One region of the Iodobacter sp. CM08 genome, then DNA from elsewhere that is predicted to be linked to it. Evidence: predicted binding sites of a transcription regulator. Region 1 holds the regulator's gene; each other region holds the start of a gene.
The links. The regulator FNR, encoded in region 1, switches genes on or off when oxygen is low (the NO sensors DNR and NnrR bind a similar motif). The targets are predictions, from matches to a motif close to TTGATNNNNATCAA.

Region 1 (3,270 bases):
ATATACGCGCCGAGCAAAATCAGTAATAAATTTGCAGCAACAAACAAGACACCTTTAACGCCTTGCAAGGAAAGCAAGCTAGACAAGGAGCCTAGCCCGCCCACCAACATGCCAATCAGGCAATAGCCCAAAATACGCCCTAGATTAAACCCTAGGTGGTAATGCCAACGTCGCCCTGCAGGTAGTTGTAAGCTAAATGCCGTAACTACCCCACCGCACATCCCAACACAATGCCCGCCCCCTAAAAGACCCGCTAAAAACAATGCAAAAAGGTCAAACTCAAGCATTTATTTATATCAACTTTGAATATCGCCCCGCAGGTGCCGCATGGCGTAAATAACGATCAAAAATCATCGCAATAGAGCGAACTAGAAAACGCCCCCGAGGAGAAACCACAATGGAATCATCCAACACGGCAATTAAACCATCCTCTTGATACGGTAAAAGCAGCATTAATTCTTCTGCAAAATAACTTTTAAAATCAATAAAATAGGACAGCTCCAACGGTTGGAAACTCAATTCAAACTGGCACATTAATGATTGAATCACCGCAGCGCGGAGCAAATCATCGTGCGTTACGCTTAATCCACGTTCAACAGGTAAGCGATTTTGATCTAATGCAGCGTAATAAGTCGTTAAGTCCTTAACATTTTGCGAATAACAACGCCCTACTTTGCCAATTGCTGATACCCCAAAAGCCATCAAATCGCAATCTGCATGGGTGGAATACCCCTGAAAATTACGATGCAACGCGCCACGACGCTGCGCAATCGCTAGTGCATCATTAGGTAAAGCAAAGTGATCCATGCCGATATAAACATAACCTGCGGCGAGCAGCTGCTTAACACTACTTTGTAAGATATCTAGTTTACCCTCTGCGGTGGGTAGCTGCCCAGCATCAATGCGCCGCTGGGGTTTAAATCGCTCTGGCAAGTGGGCGTAGCTATATAGCGCGATGCGATCTGGCAGGAGAGTGAGCACCCTTTCTATTGTCTGATACATCGTCATTTGGCTTTGATGCGGCAAACCATAAATCAAATCAATGCTGACTGATTTAAAACCATTAGCACGGGCGGCATCAATCACCGCGCGTGTTTCTTCCTCCGATTGCACTCGATTAACTGCTTGCTGCACCGCCAAATTAAAATCTTGAATCCCTACACTCATCCGATTAAAACCAATTTTACCCAATAAAGCCACGGTGGTTGCATTCACTTTACGTGGGTCTATTTCTATGGAGAATTCACCATCGGCTTTTAAATCAAAATGACTGCGAATCCCCTCCATTAAACGGGTCAGTTGCACATCACTCAGAAATGTGGGCGTCCCCCCCCCAAAATGCAGCTGTGAGGCACGCCCACGATTCGTTAATAATGCCGCCTGCATTTGCACTTCTTTCAGTAGATAATCTAGGTATTGATCCGCCTTACCTTGATCCTTGGTAATGACTTTATTACAGGCGCAGTAGTAGCAAATCGTATTGCAAAAAGGCAGATGAAAATACAGAGATAAAGGTTTAATCACAGTACCTGGTTGTTGCTGACGAACACTCTCCTCATAGCGTTGAGCATCCATTGCAACAAATCGGTCCGCAGTGGGGTAGGATGTATACCTTGGCCCCTTGCCGCTATGCTGACTAATTAGATCTCGGTCAAAATCAAGTGACTGTAATACAGTAGCATTATCCTGAAATAACATGTTTCATCCTTATGAACGTATGCGTGCAGCTTGCCCATATTCATTTTCCATAACCTTGATCGATATCAACACAGTCGCGACAAAATCCGTGCAACTGGTGATAACGAGTACATAGATTGAATGATCCCATGAACACGACACCCCACATTCCAGTTCGCGACCTAAGTCTTAAACATCTTCGCCAAAGCTGTGTGAACTGTAGCTTGCGGGAACTATGCCTACCCATTGGGCTGTCTGCTGATGAAATGCATGAACTGGACACCTTGATCACGCAATCCAAACCCATCAAACGGGGTGAAGCGCTGTACCGTGCGGGTGAGCCTTTTCGCTCTCTATTTGCGATTCGCTTGGGCTTTTTTAAAGCCAGCGTTATTTCAGAAGACGGCCGCGAACAAGTCACTGGGTTTCATATGACGGGCGAATTAATGGGTATGGATGCGGTGAGTGCAGACCAGCATACTTGCGATGCCATTGCCTTAGAAGATAGCGAAGTCTGTGAGCTGCCCTTTACCGACATGGAAGAACTCAGCCGCCGCATTCCCGCCTTACAACATCACTTCTACAAATTGATGAGCCGCGAAATCGTTCGCGATCATGGGGTTATGCTTTTACTTGGCAATATGAAGGCTGAAGAGCGTATTGCCGCGTTTTTACTTAATTTGTCGCAGCGTTTTGCAATCCGTGGCTACTCGGCCAGCAGCTTTCATTTACGTATGACCCGTGAAGAAATCGGCAGTTATTTAGGCCTTAAACTTGAAACGGTGAGCCGCTCCTTATCTAAATTCCAAGAAAATGGTTTAATTAAGGTACAAAACCGTTTGATTGAAATCATTGATGCTCCCGCACTCAAACAATTAATTAACAACTGCCAACAATAAGCCACCATGCCTATGACTCCATCTGGACCAGTCCTCTTTCTGGCCCCTGCGGCCATTTTGGAGTCTTTGCAATCTAGGCTAAATACCGTGCCAGTGCCGCAGCTTATGCTGCTCCCCATTGGCATGCAGTCACAAATCCCCACGCTACCCACTGACGGGCTGCTACTTACGGCAGGCCATGCGAGCGTTGAACACTATTTATCCAGTGCTCATTGGGCCCATTCACAAAAATGGCAACATATTGACCTTGCCTTAGTTGGCGAGCCTCAATGCGCCGCTCAATTGGGCTGGATGCTAGCCGCCAGTGGCGAGCCTACAGCCCTCGCTTACGCAGCCCCCTTACTAGATGCCCTTGCTCCCGCAGGATCAGCAAATTGGCTGCACGCCGGAGGGCCTGGCGCGGCAAGCTTTTTAGCCCTTTTGCAAAACATCATGCTGCAGCCACTGATTGAAAGCTGGAAAGTCATTTTCCCCAATGGCAAGCCATCACCCAAGGCTGATTTAAGCAAGCTGGCTGAATTACAAACTACGCAATGGCAAGCCCTCTATCCACTCTGCCAGCAATACTTAGCCCTCAGCCAAGGGCGAGTCCACCACGCTTTTCACCCTCAACTTAATCCGTTTCAGCTACCGACACATATCGAACCTGCCGCCGCATTAGCTCAGTTTTTGATACAGTTCTTTCAAAAATCTT
Region 2 (3,270 bases), on a different contig from region 1:
CAATCAAATCAATAATTCGTTGCGAGAAATAGAACTCGTACTCAGCGATATAAGTGATCGAATCTCTAGTGAAGATATCGCCAGCGCTGAGCGCGGTGAGATTAGAAATAAAGAAATTCAAAATCTACTATTAGATAAATTAGTCAAAATCCACCAAGCCAATAATATTGCACTGGTCAGCAGTAATAGCAGCATTAATCACCGCGCCCTAGACTTACCCGGTAGTGGTCAGTTGATTAATCACGACTATTTTCAAATTATCCGTAACAATCCTTATCACGAAAACATTTACTCCAAGCTCAGTAGTAATCAACATAATACGGGGATTGTTGTTGCCCGCCGTGTTGAAACGGCCAAAGCCGAGTTTGCAGGGCTCATTGTGGCGAGCATTAGCCGTGAATACTTTGAACAGCTACTCAGTACAATTAGCCTAGGACAACATGGCAATATTCAGCTTATTGATCAAGAGCTGAATGTCATTGCCCAATACCCTGCTGATGTGATTAGCCCTCCCCTTGATAAGGCCATTATCCAAAATTTAATCAGCGGCAAAGAAACTGCGGTCTTAATTAATCACTCCCAAACCGCGCAAAGCGTTAGTAGCTATCACTCAATTAAAGATACGCCCTTTTTTATTGTAGCCAGTAGCTCTTCGCTTGATTATTTACTACGCTGGCGCAAAAACACCCTCTACTATTTATACGGTGGAAGCACTTTATTAATCATGGCCTTGCTCATGTGCTATTTCTTTTGGCGCTCACATCGTTTAACCCAAAATTTACAAAAAAAAGAAAAACACTTAAATGCTAGTGAAGCACGCTTTAGGCAAATGATTGAAACCAGCCCGGTAGCAATTGTTCTTGCCCGTACACCAGATTACTTTATTACCTATATCAATCATCAGGCCGCCGAGTTATTTAATCAAACACAGGCTGGTGCTTTATCTCAACGCGTATTTGAGCTTTATAAAACCAAACTTAATTTCATCGAGCAAGTTGAGAAAATACAATCTGGGCAAGCGCAGCAAAATATTGAAGTGATGCTCCAGCAGAAAGGCGGGCAACCTTTCTGGGGTAGCTTATCAATGTCGATCAGTGAAAGCGCCCAATCTAGCACGTTAATGATTGGAATTAGCGATATTACCGCCAGAAAACAACTAGAGGCAGAGCTGCAGCACCGCGCAACCATAGATAGCTTATCAGGCCTATTTAATCGCTCCTATTTTACAGACCGCGCCAATCATGAAATTGCCCGCGCCAAACGTAATCAGCAGCCATTAATCGTTATCATGCTCGATATAGATCACTTCAAGCGCATTAATGATAGTTGGGGGCATGATATTGGTGATAAAGCAATTCAAAGCCTAGCCGAGCTTTGCAAATCAACCCTAAGAGATATCGATTTAATAGGCCGGATTGGGGGCGAAGAGTTTGCTATTTTGTTACCTGAAACTACTTTAGAGCAGGGATATCCTGTGGCTGAAAGATTAAGGCAACGCATTGAGGCTCAACGGATTAATTTGCCAAATGAGCAAATATTACAATTTACCGCCAGCATTGGGATGGCTCTGTTATCTAGTGACGATCAAAAGATAGATAGTATTCTTAAACGAGCCGACCAAGCGCTCTATCAAGCCAAAAACAATGGCCGCAATCAAACCGTGATTTACAGTCAGATTTCTAAGTAAGGAAAGGCATAGAGGGATTGCCCTAGGGTCTGTTGACGTTTCACTCTTGGCTGCGTTACTGAATAACAAAAAAAATTAAAGACTAAGTATTTACGCAATTGGTATACATACCTTGATACACATCAAGCCACTCTCCCCCATTCTTCTTTTATATTAGGGCTATATAAAAGCAAGGAGAGCGAGATGGAAAACACACCACTACAAGCGCTATTTACTTCTGATATTGGCTTATTAAGCCTATTTACTATCTTGTTTATTTTAGGCATGGCGGTGTATATATTTTTTTATGTGCGCCGTAAGGTTATAGAAGATACAGCGGCTCATGCAGCTAAAAATACGGCCAACTTAAATATAAAATAAAATCATCCAGCGATGATGCAGTAGATGTAAAAAAAGGATCGTTTACTTAAATGTAAACGATCCTTTTTTTACAGTGGAACCTCAATCAGGGCGAAGGACTCTTTTTGCTCACCTGCACGATTGCCACGCCATAACACCGTACTACCCAAGGGCTCTCCACCCACACTCATCCGTAAACGGCAAGCTTCGGCCTTGCTCCCCTGCCTTAGGGTAATACCTGCAAAATACTCAAAAGAAGCCAGTGGTGCCGATGAAATATGACGCCCATCAATGCAGGAGGTTTGCCCTTGCATGGCATCTCGTAATGAATAAGATACTGCACGATAGCTTTTTGATGCATCTAGCCATGGTTGCCAGAGGCTAATTAACACTCCCCAAATCAAGGTCACACCACAAGCCCAATTGGTTACTGCCAAACGTCCTGGCGGACGTTTACGAGCAATGACAAGACCCCAGATTCCTGTTAAGCAAAGCGCAAACACAATTCCTAGCCAGCTCCACTGTGCTTGATAAGCGGGGCTCGCCTCCCGCAGCGCTCTAGCCATGCCGGTTGGCACTCCCGTATGCACGGCAAGCCATCCTAACCACAACAGCCCAGTAAAGAGACCAAAAGTCATCAAACCAAACCAGTTAAGCGCTTGAGCTGCGCCACGGCGCAAATCATCTACCCCGCTCGCAGCCAAAATAGAGAGAGGCAATAACACAATTAAGGCATGTGATTCACGTGCGTCCCCCGCCATCACAAACCAAAGCACATGCATAAGCAGCAAAACACTTGGCAACAACATCTTAGGCTGGCTTAGCTGATGACGATTTGCCCATAGCCCCCACATCGCCAAGGGTAATGCTGGCCATGCAAACCACAGTGCAATAGAAAAGAAAAAACCAAAAGCATGAAATGCTTTGAAATTAGTCAAACCACCAAACGGCCCCAAAGCATATTGGCCTAGCCACAAATCAAATACAGGCCGCGCATGCTGATAAAGATCAATCGGCCAAATTGCACTCAGGGGCACAGCAATCACTAAAGCGCACAACAAACTCACCGCATAGGACGTGCTGCGCCAAGGTTTAAATAAAAACAAAACCAAAGCAGAACTGAATGCCAATATAAATTCAGCCCAATTTCCCCCAAGCAATAATAGCAACCATGCTAGTCCTAAGATAAACCCAGCCCTAAGCGGCTGACGTAATGCATAGGCAAGACCATAGGCATGCCAAGA
Region 3 (3,270 bases), on a different contig from region 1:
TAATACCCCGATTATTACGTTGATGAATAAGTACGACCGCGAAGTGCGTGATTCGCTCGAGCTATTAGACGAAGTTGAAAGCGTGCTGAAGATCCGCTGCGCGCCCATCACCTGGCCAATTGGTATGGGCAAGACTTTCCGTGGGGTTTACAGCATTCTCACCGATACCGTGCTGCTGTTTACGCCAGGTAAAGGCCCGCTGGATGAAGTAGAAGTGATCGAAGGGCTAGATAACCCGCGCCTTGATACCCTCTTCCCGCTAGAAATTGGCAACACTCGTATGGAGCTAGAGCTGGTACGCGGTGCTTCGCATCCATTCGTACTAGAAGAATTCCTTGCGGGCGATTTAACCCCAGTCTTCTTTGGCTCGGCGATTAATAACTTTGGTATTCGCGAAATCTTAAACGCGCTGGTTGATTGGGCCCCTGCCCCAGGCACATCGGACGCCACGGTGCGCGAGATCAGCCCTACTGAAGAAAAATTCTCGGCCTTTGTGTTTAAGATTCAAGCCAATATGGATCCAAAACACCGTGATCGGATTGCTTTTCTGCGCGTTTGCTCGGGTGAATTTACCCGTGGTATGAAATTCAAACACTTACGACTCAACCGTGAAATTGCCGCTAATTCAGTAGTGACTTTTATGGCGCAAGGCCGTGAGCAGGTAGAAGAAGCCTACGCTGGCGATATTATCGGCCTGCCTAATCACGGCAATATCCAGATTGGCGATTCCTTCTCTGAAGGTGAGCTGCTGGCCTTTACGGGGATTCCTTACTTTGCGCCAGAAATGTTCCGCATTGTGCGCATTAAAAACCCACTGAAAGTAAAGCAGTTACATAAAGGCTTGCAGCAGCTGGGTGAAGAAGGTGCGGTACAAGTATTTAAGCCACTGAATGGCTCAGACTTGATTCTGGGTGCGGTAGGTGTGCTGCAGTTTGAAGTTGTAGCCTCGCGCCTTGCCAATGAATACGGTGTAGAAGCGGTGTTTGAATCAACCACCATCTTTACCGCCCGTTGGGTCAGCTGTGATGATGACAAAATGCTCGACGACTTTGAAGGGCAGTTGGTTAATAACTTAGGCCGCGATGCCGCAAACAGCCTTGCTTATTTAGCCACTAGCCGAGTGAATTTACAGCTCACTCAAGAGCGCTGGCCTAAAATTGTGTTTCACGCAACTAGAGAACACTCCGTTACCTTGTAAATATTCAATCCAACAGCGCCGCAATAAGGCGCTGTTTTTTTTTGCAATTTATGCTCCTTTTTTTGCCAACAAAAGTAGTCCACTTTATACAAGCTACAAAAACAAGAACTTGATTTATATTAAGTTTTTGCCGAACGTATCAGACTACGATAGTTACATGAACTAAGCAGAACAACATCTGCCTATCTATTAAGTGCACAAAAAAGTGCACGGCAACAGGGCCCTGAGGCCTATAGGAGCATCAGCTATGAACGCACCAGAAAACCATCTAAAACTTGACGCATGGCGTGGGTTTAAAACAGGTGAGTGGCAAGATAAAGTCGACACCCGTGGTTTTATTCAACTGAATTACACCCCCTATTTAGCTGATGATAGTTTCTTAGCTGGCCCTACCGAGCGCACAACTCAGCTCTGGACAGAGTTATCTGTTCAACTTAAAGAAGAGCGTAAACGTGGTGTATTAGAAGTATCTACCCACGTTGGCGCATCGATCACTGCGCACGGTCCTGGCTATATCAATAAAGATTTAGAAACCATCGTCGGTGTTCAAACTGACAAACCACTGCGTCGCGCCATTATGCCGAACGGCGGTTTGCGCATGGTGCAAAACGGCCTTGAAGCCTATCACTTTGAAATGAACCCACAAATTGTAGATATCTTTAGCAAGTACCGTAAAGATCACAATATGGGCGTATTTGATGCTTACACACCAGAAATCATGGCTTGCCGTAGCTCGGGCGTGATTACAGGTCTACCAGATTCATATGGCCGTGGCCGTATCATTGGTGACTATCGTCGTGTCGCACTTTACGGCGTTGATTTCCTTATCGTCGACAAAAAACGTGAAAAAACTGAACTCAATGATGTTCCGTTTACCGAATCCGTGATTCGTCTGCGTGAAGAATTATCCGAGCAAATCAAAGCGCTGGGCGAACTCAAGCAAATGGCTAAGTCTTACGGCTTCGATATTTCTAAGCCAGCCACCACCGCCCAAGAAGCCATCCAATGGCTATATTTTGGCTATCTTGCTGCAACTAAAGAGCAAAATGGCGCGGCGATGTCAATTGGCCGTACCTCAACCTTCCTTGATGTATATATCGAGCGCGATCTGATCGAGGGCCGTATTACCGAATCAGAAGCCCAAGAAATGATTGACCATATGGTCATGAAATTGCGCATTATCCGCTTCTTGCGTACCCCAGAATACGACGATTTATTCTCTGGCGATCCAACATGGGTCACAGAATCTATCGGTGGTACGGGTCTTGATGGCCGTACTCTGGTAACCAAATCCAGCTTCCGTGTTCTGCACACCTTGTACAACCTTGGACCGGCCCCAGAGCCTAACTTAACTGTATTGTGGTCAACTTCTTTCCCGCAAGGCTTTAAAGAATTTTGCGCTAAAGTGTCGATCGATACCTCTGCCATCCAGTACGAAAACGATGACTTGATGAATCCAAAATGGGGTGACGATTACGCCATCGCATGTTGTGTTTCGGCTATGGCTGTAGGTAAGCAAATGCAATTCTTTGGCGCACGGGTCAACCTTGCCAAAGCCATGCTGTATGCGATCAACGGTGGTGTGGATGAAAAAACCGGCAAAGTAGTGGCCAATGGTTTTGAACCACTCAAAGGCGATGTGCTCAATTACGACGAAGTGATGGCCAAATACGATGTGATGCTGGATTGGTTGGCAAAAACATACGTGACTGCACTGAACTCCATTCACTACATGCACGATAAATATTCGTACGAACGTATCGAAATGGCCCTGCATGATCGCGATATCCTGCGCACCATGGCTTGCGGTATTGCGGGTCTGGCAGTTGCCGCTGATTCACTTTCAGCCATCAAACACGCCAAAGTTAGCGTTATCCGTAACGAAAAAGGCATTGCCGTCGATTACAAAATCGAAGGCGATTACCCTGCTTACGGTAACAACGACGACCGTGTAGATGATATTGCCGTGTGGCTCACCACCACCTTCATGAATAAGATCAAGGCTCAGCCTGTGTTCTATCGTGATTCAATGCCTACTCAATCGGTACTGACCATTACATCCAACGTGGTTT

Region 2: the regulator FNR is predicted to act here: its motif matches at 1,800-1,813, upstream of R6242_RS13580 (DUF3149 domain-containing protein).
Region 3: the regulator FNR is predicted to act here: its motif matches at 1,308-1,321, upstream of pflB (formate C-acetyltransferase).

The regions. Positions count from the first base shown of each region.
Region 1 is NZ_JAWQUO010000006.1:72,224-75,493, forward strand. Features, by position in the region: gene R6242_RS04720 (sulfite exporter TauE/SafE family protein) at 1-287, opposite strand, end outside; gene hemN (oxygen-independent coproporphyrinogen III oxidase) at 292-1,698, opposite strand; gene fnr (fumarate/nitrate reduction transcriptional regulator Fnr) at 1,827-2,576, shown strand; gene R6242_RS04735 (hypothetical protein) at 2,589-3,270, shown strand, end outside.
Region 2 is NZ_JAWQUO010000021.1:81,383-84,652, reverse strand. Features, by position in the region: gene R6242_RS13585 (diguanylate cyclase) at 1-1,687, shown strand, start outside; gene R6242_RS13580 (DUF3149 domain-containing protein) at 1,871-2,047, shown strand; gene R6242_RS13575 (hypothetical protein) at 2,116-3,270, opposite strand, start outside.
Region 3 is NZ_JAWQUO010000038.1:20,327-23,596, forward strand. Features, by position in the region: gene R6242_RS18085 (peptide chain release factor 3) at 1-1,198, shown strand, start outside; gene pflB (formate C-acetyltransferase) at 1,446-3,270, shown strand, end outside.